Regions from separate parts of the Streptomyces olindensis genome, predicted to be linked through region 4. Evidence: riboswitches for the same ligand, from Rfam matches in the RefSeq annotation. Region 4 holds a riboswitch; each other region holds the start of a gene.
What was found. Region 4 has a riboswitch for cyclic di-AMP ahead of ABZ948_RS27255 (transglycosylase family protein). Riboswitches for the same ligand answer to the same signal wherever they lie in the genome.
Positions count from the first base shown of each region.

Region 1: it holds a riboswitch for cyclic di-AMP, as region 4 does, so the genes downstream of both, ABZ948_RS25065 (M23 family metallopeptidase) here and ABZ948_RS27255 (transglycosylase family protein) in region 4, are expected to answer to the same signal.
Region 2: it holds a riboswitch for cyclic di-AMP, as region 4 does, so the genes downstream of both, ABZ948_RS06690 (LysM peptidoglycan-binding domain-containing protein) here and ABZ948_RS27255 (transglycosylase family protein) in region 4, are expected to answer to the same signal.
Region 3: it holds a riboswitch for cyclic di-AMP, as region 4 does, so the genes downstream of both, ABZ948_RS01855 (C40 family peptidase) here and ABZ948_RS27255 (transglycosylase family protein) in region 4, are expected to answer to the same signal.

Region 1 covers NZ_JBEYZD010000041.1:7,811-10,000, forward strand. The annotation lists gene ABZ948_RS25060 (M16 family metallopeptidase) at 1-573, shown strand, start outside; cyclic di-AMP (ydaO/yuaA leader) riboswitch at 765-929, shown strand; gene ABZ948_RS25065 (M23 family metallopeptidase) at 943-1,731, shown strand; gene ABZ948_RS25070 (GntR family transcriptional regulator) at 1,916-2,190, shown strand, end outside.
Region 2 covers NZ_JBEYZD010000008.1:26,730-28,919, reverse strand. The annotation lists gene ABZ948_RS06695 (HAD family hydrolase) at 1-430, shown strand, start outside; gene ABZ948_RS06690 (LysM peptidoglycan-binding domain-containing protein) at 394-1,158, opposite strand; cyclic di-AMP (ydaO/yuaA leader) riboswitch at 1,162-1,340, opposite strand; gene ABZ948_RS06685 (polyprenyl synthetase family protein) at 1,804-2,190, shown strand, end outside.
Region 3 covers NZ_JBEYZD010000002.1:162,532-164,721, forward strand. The annotation lists gene pcrA (DNA helicase PcrA) at 1-388, opposite strand, end outside; cyclic di-AMP (ydaO/yuaA leader) riboswitch at 695-848, shown strand; gene ABZ948_RS01855 (C40 family peptidase) at 857-2,026, shown strand; gene ABZ948_RS01860 (SLAC1 family transporter) at 2,104-2,190, shown strand, end outside.
Region 4 covers NZ_JBEYZD010000047.1:28,554-30,743, forward strand. The annotation lists gene ABZ948_RS27250 (LysM peptidoglycan-binding domain-containing protein) at 1-914, shown strand, start outside; cyclic di-AMP (ydaO/yuaA leader) riboswitch at 1,143-1,309, shown strand; gene ABZ948_RS27255 (transglycosylase family protein) at 1,314-2,000, shown strand.

The DNA of each region.
Region 1 (2,190 bases), on a different contig from region 4:
GGCCCCGACCGGCACGACCGCGTGTGGCCCGCCCAGGTGCTCGGCACGTACTGCCTCGGCGGCACCCTCACCTCGCGCCTGGACCGCGTCCTGCGCGAGGAGAAGGGCTACACCTACGGGGTGCGCTCCTTCGCCCAGGTCCTCAGGTCCGCCCCGGACGGCACCGGTGCCGCGATGCTCGCCATCAGCGGTTCCGTGGACACCCCCAACACCGGCCCCGCCCTCCAGGACCTCTGGACGGTGCTGCGCACCCTCGCCGCCGAGGGGCTCACCGACGCCGAGCGGGACGTCGCCGTGCAGAACCTGGTCGGCGTCGCGCCGCTCAAGTACGAGACCGCGGCGGCCGTCGCGAGCACCCTGGCCGACCAGGTCGAGCAGCACCTGCCCGACGACTACCAGGCCACGCTGTACCGGCAGCTCGCCGCGACCGGCACCGTGGAGGCCACCGCGGCGGCCGTCAGCGCCTTCCCGGTGGACCGTATGGTGACCGTGCTCGTGGGTGACGCGGCGCAGATCAAGGGCCCGGTGGAGGCCCTCGGCATCGGCGAAGTCACGGTCGTCGCCGCCGAGTAGGGCACGCGCGCGAGGAGCCCTGGTTGTCTTCCTAAGGCACCAGGGCTCCTTTATGCCCGAATTGGTACGGAGGTTGCCTGTCTGCCCTGTGGGATGCGCTACAAAACGGCGGATCCGTTTGGGAATTGAAAGTGGCCCCGCTTAGCGTCGTCCGGGCTGTTCGTCAGGCAGTGCGCCGCACCCGCGGCACCGGACAGTCATCGCCGAGTCCCCGTACGGCGCGAGCCAGGGGAGCCGGGGACCCAACCGCAGTCCCTGGGGTGAATCGGACGCCCGCGCGAGCCGCGAGGGGGTCCGTAGGAGACCTTCCTGCTCCGAACCCGTCAGCTAACCCGGTAGGCGAGAAGGAAGGAAAGGACCAGGCACTCCATGGCGTTCACCCGCGCCACCGGGAAGCATCGTCGTCCCAGCAGGATCCACCGCGGCACGGCCCGCGCGGCGGGGGTCGCGGCCCTCGCCACCACCGGCGTCATCGGCACCGTGGCCGCTCCGGCCGCCTTCGCCGCCGAGCCCGCCCCCGAGCAGACCGGCCTCACCCCCGTCGTCACCATGGGCGACACCGTGGCCCAGCAGATCGACGCCCAGGCCGTCGCGCAGAAGCACGCGGCCGAGGAGGCCGCCGCCAAGAAGAAGGCCGAGGAGGCCGCGCGTGAGCGGGCCGCCGAGGCGGCGAAGAAGGCCAAGAAGGCGGCCGAGGAGGCCCGCGAGGCCAAGGAGCGCGCCGCCCGCGAGGCCGAGCGCAAGCGCCTCAACAGCTTCGTCTCGCCGATCCCGGGCTCCTACGTCTCCACCGGCTACAAGGCCGGCGGCGCCGTCTGGTCCTCCGGCAGCCACACCGGCATCGACTTTCACGCCGCCAGCGGCACCTCCGTCCACTCGGTCGGCATGGGCACGGTCGTCGAGGCGGGCTGGGGCGGCGCCTACGGCAACCAGGTCGTGATCAAGATGAACGACGGGACGTACACCCAGTACGGCCACCTGTCGTCCATCGGCGTCTCGGTGGGCCAGCAGGTCACGCCCGGCCAGCAGATCGGCCTGTCCGGCGCGACCGGCAACGTCACCGGCGCGCACCTGCACTTCGAGGCCCGGACGAGCCCCGAGTACGGCTCGGACATCGACCCCCTCGCCTACCTCCGCTCGCACGGCGTGAACGTCTGACGGCACCCGCCCGCTCCCCGAGGCCCCGGCTCACCGAGCCGGGGCTTTCGGCGTTTACGGCGGCCGACTGTCCAAAAAATATCCATGGATTCCGGGCTGCCGTCGGAAATTCCGGCTCATTGCAATAGAGTCACGGACACGCGTCACTCGTCGACGTTTCACGGGGATTAAACGGAGGTCGGTCATGCGTATTCCCGCGCACTCGGTGTGCACGGCCATCCGGGACGACATCGTCGCGGGTGTCTACGAACGCGGCAGCCGGCTCACCGAGGAACTCCTGGCGCGCCGCTACGGCGTCTCGCGGGTGCCCGTCCGGGAGGCCCTGCGCACCCTGGAGGCCGAGGGCTTCGTGGTGACCCGGCGGCACGCGGGCGCGTGCGTCGCCGAACCCACCGAGCAGGAGGCCGCCGACCTGCTGGAGATGCGCATGCTGCTGGAGCCGCTCGGCGCCGCCCGCGC
Region 2 (2,190 bases), on a different contig from region 4:
CCGGCGTGAGGAGCTGTGGGACGAGCCCATCAGCAAGGTGCTGCTGCGCCACCCCTACCTGACGGACGACGAGTTGGCGGCGACGGCCCGCTCGGTCGTCGGCTCGCTGGCGACGGTGACGATGTCGGGGCCCGGCACGGTCGAGCTCCAGCCGTGCGGCGTCACCAAGGCGACGGGACTGGCGCTGGCCGCCGAGCACCTGGGGCTGCGGCCGGCGGACACGATCGCCTTCGGCGACATGCCCAACGACATCCCGATGTTCGACTGGGCCGCCCACGGCGTCGCGATGGCCAACGCGCATCCCGAACTGAAGGCCGTGGCCGACGAGGTCACCCTGTCGAACGAGGACGACGGCATCGCCGTCGTCCTCGAGCGACTGCTGGGCGGGACGGCTCAGTACGGGCCGAAGACGTTGTCGATCGAGCCGTAGCGGTCGGCCGCGTAGTTGCAGGCCGCCGTGATGTTGGCGACGGGGTCGAACGGGTCGTAGGGGGTGCCGGACACGTGGTAGGCGGCGAAGGTCGGGTCGATGACCTGGAGCAGGCCCTTGGAGGGCGTGCCCTTGGCGGCGTTGGAGTCCCAGTTGTTGATCGCCTGGGGGTTGCCGGACGACTCGCGCATGATGTTGCGGTAGATGCCGTCGTACGACCCCGGGATGCCCTTCTGGGCCATGATGTCCAGCGCCTCGCGGATCCAGCCGTCGAGGTTGTTCGCGTAGGTCTTCGCGGCGGCCGGGGTGGCCTTGGTGATGCCGCCGGCCGGCTTGGTCGGGGCGGACGACTGCGTCGCCTTCTTCTCGGCGGCCGCCTTCGTCGTCTCCACCTTCAGCTTCAGGCCCGGGTGGATCAGCCGCGGGTCGTCGCCGACGGCGGCGCGGTTGTCCTTGTAGAGCTGCTTCCAGCCGCCCGAGACGTCGTACTTGTCCGCGATGCGGTAGAGCGTGTCGCCCTTGGTCACGGTGTACGTGAGGGACTTGGCGGGCTGGGCCGCCTGGGGCGCGGTCTGGGCGGCGGGCGCGCTCTGGGCCGGCTGGGCGGCACTGGCCTGCGTCGCGCCGAGCAGCGGGAGGGTCAGGGCGGCCCCGCCGGTGCCGGCGGCGACGACGCCTCGGGTGAGCGGGCTGGTTCTGGGGCGACGGTGCTTACCTCGTCCGGGCATGGCGATGTTCCTCTCCGGCGCCTGCGAGGTGAGCTGTCGGGTTCGGGCCGGGAGGTGCCCGGCCGCGCACGGCGTTGTGCTGCCGTGCGCGGCTTCACCCCGAGCCGTTCCACGTCGTGGACCGGCGACTTACCTGGGTCCCCCGCTCCTGCCCTGCGTGAGTGAGTCGGTGTGTGTGGGGAGTCCGGGCGGCGGCAGGATTCGGCGTCCGCCGGACAGGCCCGGAACGTATGCGAGAGCACATGTCGGGAACAAGCACCGGGGTCACATATCGAGCTTGTTGACCTTGGTCGGGGGATATGAGCGGCTTGATCCTTTGCGGGAGCCAAGGCTCAACTTGCTTTCGGTGAACGGGGGTACGGGAGGGTGCCGGGGTCCGGCTGTCGAGAGGGAGAAGTGATTCAACTCACTGATCACGACCTGGGGCGCAATATCCCGCAAGGGGAATTTGCTTACCCAATACGGCAAATCGCATATGAGCGGCTACTTCCGGGAAAGTCGATAAATGTCTGTTGCCGCCCGGCCTGTAACCATGGGCGCTGGCGGTGATCGAAACGTGACCGGATACGCTGACTCGAGTGATGGCAGCGACCTATCGACAATCCGTGTGATCACCGGCAGACACCAGCAGACAGGAGACCCCTCGTGACCGACGTCGGGCCGTTCGGGCTGAGCGTGCGGGACCAGGCTCTGGAAGCCGATGTCCAGGCCGGGCTGGCGGCTGTCGAGGAAGGCTTGCTCGAGGCCACCAAGAGTGAGGTGCCCTTCATCACGGAGGCCGCCCAGCACCTGGTGCGGGCCGGCGGCAAGCGGTTCCGGCCGCTGCTCGTGATGCTCTCCGCCCAGTTCGGTGACCGGTACGCGCCCGGGATCGTGCCCTCGGCCGTCGTCGTGGAGCTGACCCACCTCGCCACGCTGTACCACGACGACGTGATGGACGAGGCCGCCGTGCGCCGCGGCGTCGCGAGCGCGAACGCCCGCTGGGGCAACTCCGTCGCGGTCCTCACCGGCGACTTCCTCTTCGCCCGCGCC
Region 3 (2,190 bases), on a different contig from region 4:
CGGCCTTGTTGGTGAAGGTGATCGCGAGGATCTGGCCCGGGTGCACGTCCCGCTCGGCGAGCAGGTGGGCGATGCGGTGCGTGAGCACGCGGGTCTTGCCGGAGCCGGCGCCGGCCACGATGAGCAGCGGGGAGCCGGAGTGGACGACAGCGGCGCGCTGGTTGTCGTTCAGCCCCTCCAGGAGGGCGGCGGTGTCCACGAGCGGGCGCGGGGCGCCGTCTCGGTAGTAGGCGTCCCGGTCCGGCGGCGCGTCGAACTTCCCGCCGAACAGATCGTCCGGGATCGACTCCGGAGCGTGATCGTCCTCGGGCGGCGGCGGGGGCTCGTCCGCAGGGCCCCGCTGGGCCTGGAGGTCCGCCAGGAAGCTGTCGTCAAAGAGGCTGCTCATCGCTCTCCGAGTCTAGGGCGCCCCACTGACAGCCCGCCGCCGCCCTGAGAACATCGCCGAAACGAGCGCCCCGTCACCCTCCAGGATCGGGCGATCACGGCCCGCGATGGAGCGGCAAACATGGACGACTCGTGACCAACCTCCGCCACTTCGTCACGCTCGGCGATGCTCTGGAGGGAGGTCACGAAAATGTATCGGGCATATCACCCATCAACCTTCACAGGGGCCACACGAGTTGGCTACCGTGCGGGCAGGCCGTACGACCCCCACCGGCGAACGTCGCCGGGCCGCGCGGCCTCCGCCGAGTCCGGTGCGCCGCCGAGCAGCCGGAGCCGGGGACCCACCGAGACCTTGGGGTGAATCGGCCCGACTCCCTTTCCGGAGCAGGCCGTAGGGCAACCCTTCCGACATACCCGCCCGAACCCGACAGCTAACCCGGTAGGCGGAACATGGAAGGAGTCGCCTCCCTTGGCGTCGCACCGCAAGTCGCGTCCTACGGGTACGCGCGTGGCAGGCATACGGACCCCCGCCCTCGCAACGGCGGCCCTCACCTCCGTGGCCCTGCTGTCCCAGTCGGCCAACGCAGCCCCCGGGGCCGACGACAAGCCCAGCCTGGAGGAAGTCGAGAAGAAGGTCGACGACCTGTACCGCCAGGCCGAGTCGGCGACCGACAAGTACAACGCGGCCAAGGAGAAGACCGCGAAGCAGCGCAAGCGCGTCGACACCCTCCTCGACGACGTCGCCCAGCGCACCCAGAAGCTCAACGAGGCGCGGGAGGAGCTGGGTTCCTTCGCCGCCGCCCAGTACCGCACCGGCGCCTCCGCCCCGGACACCGCGACGTTCCTGCTCGCGGACACCCCGCAGGACTACTTCGACCAGACGCAGCTGATGGACCGGATGACCGGCCGTCAGAAGGTCGCCGTCGACGACTACGTCACCCAGCAGTCCGAGACGATGGAGAAGCGCCAGGAGGCCACGGCGAGCCTCGCGACGCTCACCGAGTCCCAGGGCGACCTGAAGACCGCCAAGGCCACCGTCCAGCGCAAGCTCGCCGACGCGCGCGAGCTGCTGTCGAAGCTGACCTCCGAGGAGAAGGCGCGGCTCGCGGCGATCGAGAAGGAGAAGCAGGAGGAGGCCGCCCGCAAGGCCGCCGAGCTGGCCCGGGAGCAGGCCGAGCAGCAGCAGGCCCAGGAGGAGGCCGCCCAGCGGCAGGAGAGCGGCTCCTCGACGTCGGGCTCCGGCACCTCCACCTCGACGGCCCCGGCCGACTCCTCGTACGCCACCAAGGCCGAGAAGGCCCTCGCCTTCGCCCGCGCCCAGATCGGCAAGCCGTACGTCTGGGGCGCCGTCGGTCCCGGCTCCTACGACTGCTCCGGCCTCACCCAGGCCGCGTGGAAGGCCGCGGGCGTGACCCTGCCGCGCACGACCTACGACCAGGTCGACGCCGGCACCACGGTCCCCCTCTCCCAGGCGCTCCCCGGCGACCTGGTCTTCTTCTACGACGACGTCACCCACGTGGGCATCTACATCGGCAACGGCATGATGATCCACGCTCCGAAGCCCGGCACCTACGTGCGCGAGGAGTCGATCTACTACGACGGCGAGTCGTCGATCCACAGCGTGGTGCGGCCCGCCTGAGAAGTCCCGGACGTTTTTGAGGGGCACGCGCGCGTGCCCCTCTCGTCCTGTGTGCGGCGCTCTCTAGCATCGACGCTATGCCCGACCCATCCCCGTCTGTCATGTTGTGGGCGATGTACGCCCTGACGACCGGCACCTTGTCGGTCGGTCTCGACTCGGCGGGG
Region 4 (2,190 bases):
TGACCGGCTCCGCCATCGCGATCCCGCTCCTCGGGGCCTCCGGTGCCAGTGCGGCCGACGGCACGACCTGGGACCGGGTCGCGGACTGCGAGACCGGCGGCGCCTGGAGTCAGAACAGCGGCAACGGCTACTACGGCGGCCTCGCGCTCTCCCAGGAGGACTGGGAGAACCACGGCGGTCTCGACTACGCCGCGAGTGCCGACCTGGCCAGCCGCGCCCAGCAGATCGCCGTGGCCGAGAGAATCCTCGCCGACCAGGGGGTCGGCGCCTGGCGCACCTGCGGACTGCTCTCCGGCCTCCAGCAGGACTCGAAGTCGGGTGCATCCGACTCATCCGACTCGTCCGATCCGACCGACTCGCCGGGATTGCTCGACTCCTCCGATTCGACCTCCTCGTCGGCCGACTCGTCGACTCCTTCCTCGTCCCCTTCGACGTCCGAGTCCCCTGACGCGCCGTCGACGTCGAAGGACGAACCGGCTGACTCCGACAAGTCGTCCGATTCCGGAGAGTCCGCGTCCCAGGGCCGGGAGCCTGACAGCTCCCCCTCGGCCACGTCCGGAAGCGGCGAGTCCGACAATTCGCGGCAGGACGGCACCTCTTCGGCGCTGACCGACACCGGCTCCGGCCGCCACCGCGGCCCCAGCGCCGATGAGAACACCGAGCCCGCCGACGGCCGTGCGAACGAGTCCACGGGCCGGCACGCCTCGCGCGGCGACGACGCGTCCCGCGACGCCACGGACGGCTCCTACACCGTCCGCGTCGGCGACAGCCTCTGGTCCATCGCCGACTCCCTTGACCTCAGCGGCGGATGGCACGCGCTCTACGCCGGCAACAAGGACGCCGTCGGCACCGACCCGAACCTCATCCGCCCCGGTCAGAGGCTCACAGTAGGGGCCGAAGCGGACGAGGAGTAGTCGGTGGGGCAGAGCGGAAACCGCGGCGGAAGTCGCCCCGAAACCGCGCGAGTTCGCGTCATGTTTCGCGGTGAATGTCCCGTATAAGTGCGGTGAGAGATAGATCTCAGAAGCCCTGATCGTCTTTGAAATTCCGTCGATCGCGTGTCTACGGTCATGACCGCTCGCCACCGCGAGCCCCGGCTGCCGCAACGCCGAATCCTGCCAGCGGCCGCACGGGAACAGTCGTCGCGTCAAGCGCCGTAGGCAGGAGCGGGGGACCCAAGGTAGGTGCCCGACCGGACAGTTGTGCCGGACGGGCTTGGGGTGAAGCCGCGTCCCGGGAGGGGCGCGGCCGGGCAACTCAACCGGCCCGAACCCGACAGCTCACCTCGCAGGCGTCGGTGAGGGGATCCATCCATGCTGTTTTCCGGCAAGGGCAAGCACCGTCGTCCGTCCAAGGCCACTCGCGCCATCGCCGTCGCCGGTGTCGCCGGCGCCGCCGTCGCCGCCCCGCTGATGGCGGCCGGCAACGCCTCCGCCGCCACCGCCTCCGAGTGGGACGCCGTGGCCCAGTGCGAGTCCGGCGGCAACTGGTCCATCAACACCGGCAACGGCTACTACGGCGGCCTGCAGTTCTCCGCCTCCACCTGGTCCGGCTACGGCGGCACCAAGTACGCCTCCACCGCCGACCAGGCCACCAAGGCCCAGCAGATCGAGATCGCCGAGAAGGTCCTGGCGAGCCAGGGCAAGGGTGCCTGGCCGGTCTGCGGCAAGGGCCTGTCGAGCGCCGGCTACACCGGCGGCGGCTCCTCGAGCGACTCCGGCAGCTCCGCGCAGCAGAGCACCGAGACCCGCGAGACCCAGCAGCAGCCGGCCTCCCGCTCCGACGAGCGCCCGGCCGCGAAGAAGACCGTCACCACCCCGACCGGCAAGAAGGTCAAGAAGGGCGATGGCGAGTACAAGGTCGTCAAGGGCGACACCCTCAGCTCCATCGCCGCGGAGAAGAAGGTCAAGGGCGGCTGGGAGAAGCTCTACGAGCTGAACAAGGACATCGTCGAGGACGCCAACCTCATCTACCCGGGCCAGCAGCTGCACCTGAAGTAAGCAGCGGCCCGCCCGTCCCCAGGGGGCGGCCCGCCCGCCCCCCACAGGGCCGCCCGCCCGCCCCCACGGGCACGGCCCACCCCCGTCCCCACGGGCTCCCCGCCCCGGCGCGTGTTCCCCCGTACGCGCCGGGGCGGGGTTTTTTCCGCCGGGCTTTGCGCTTCGGCTTTGTTCCGTTCGGAAACAATTT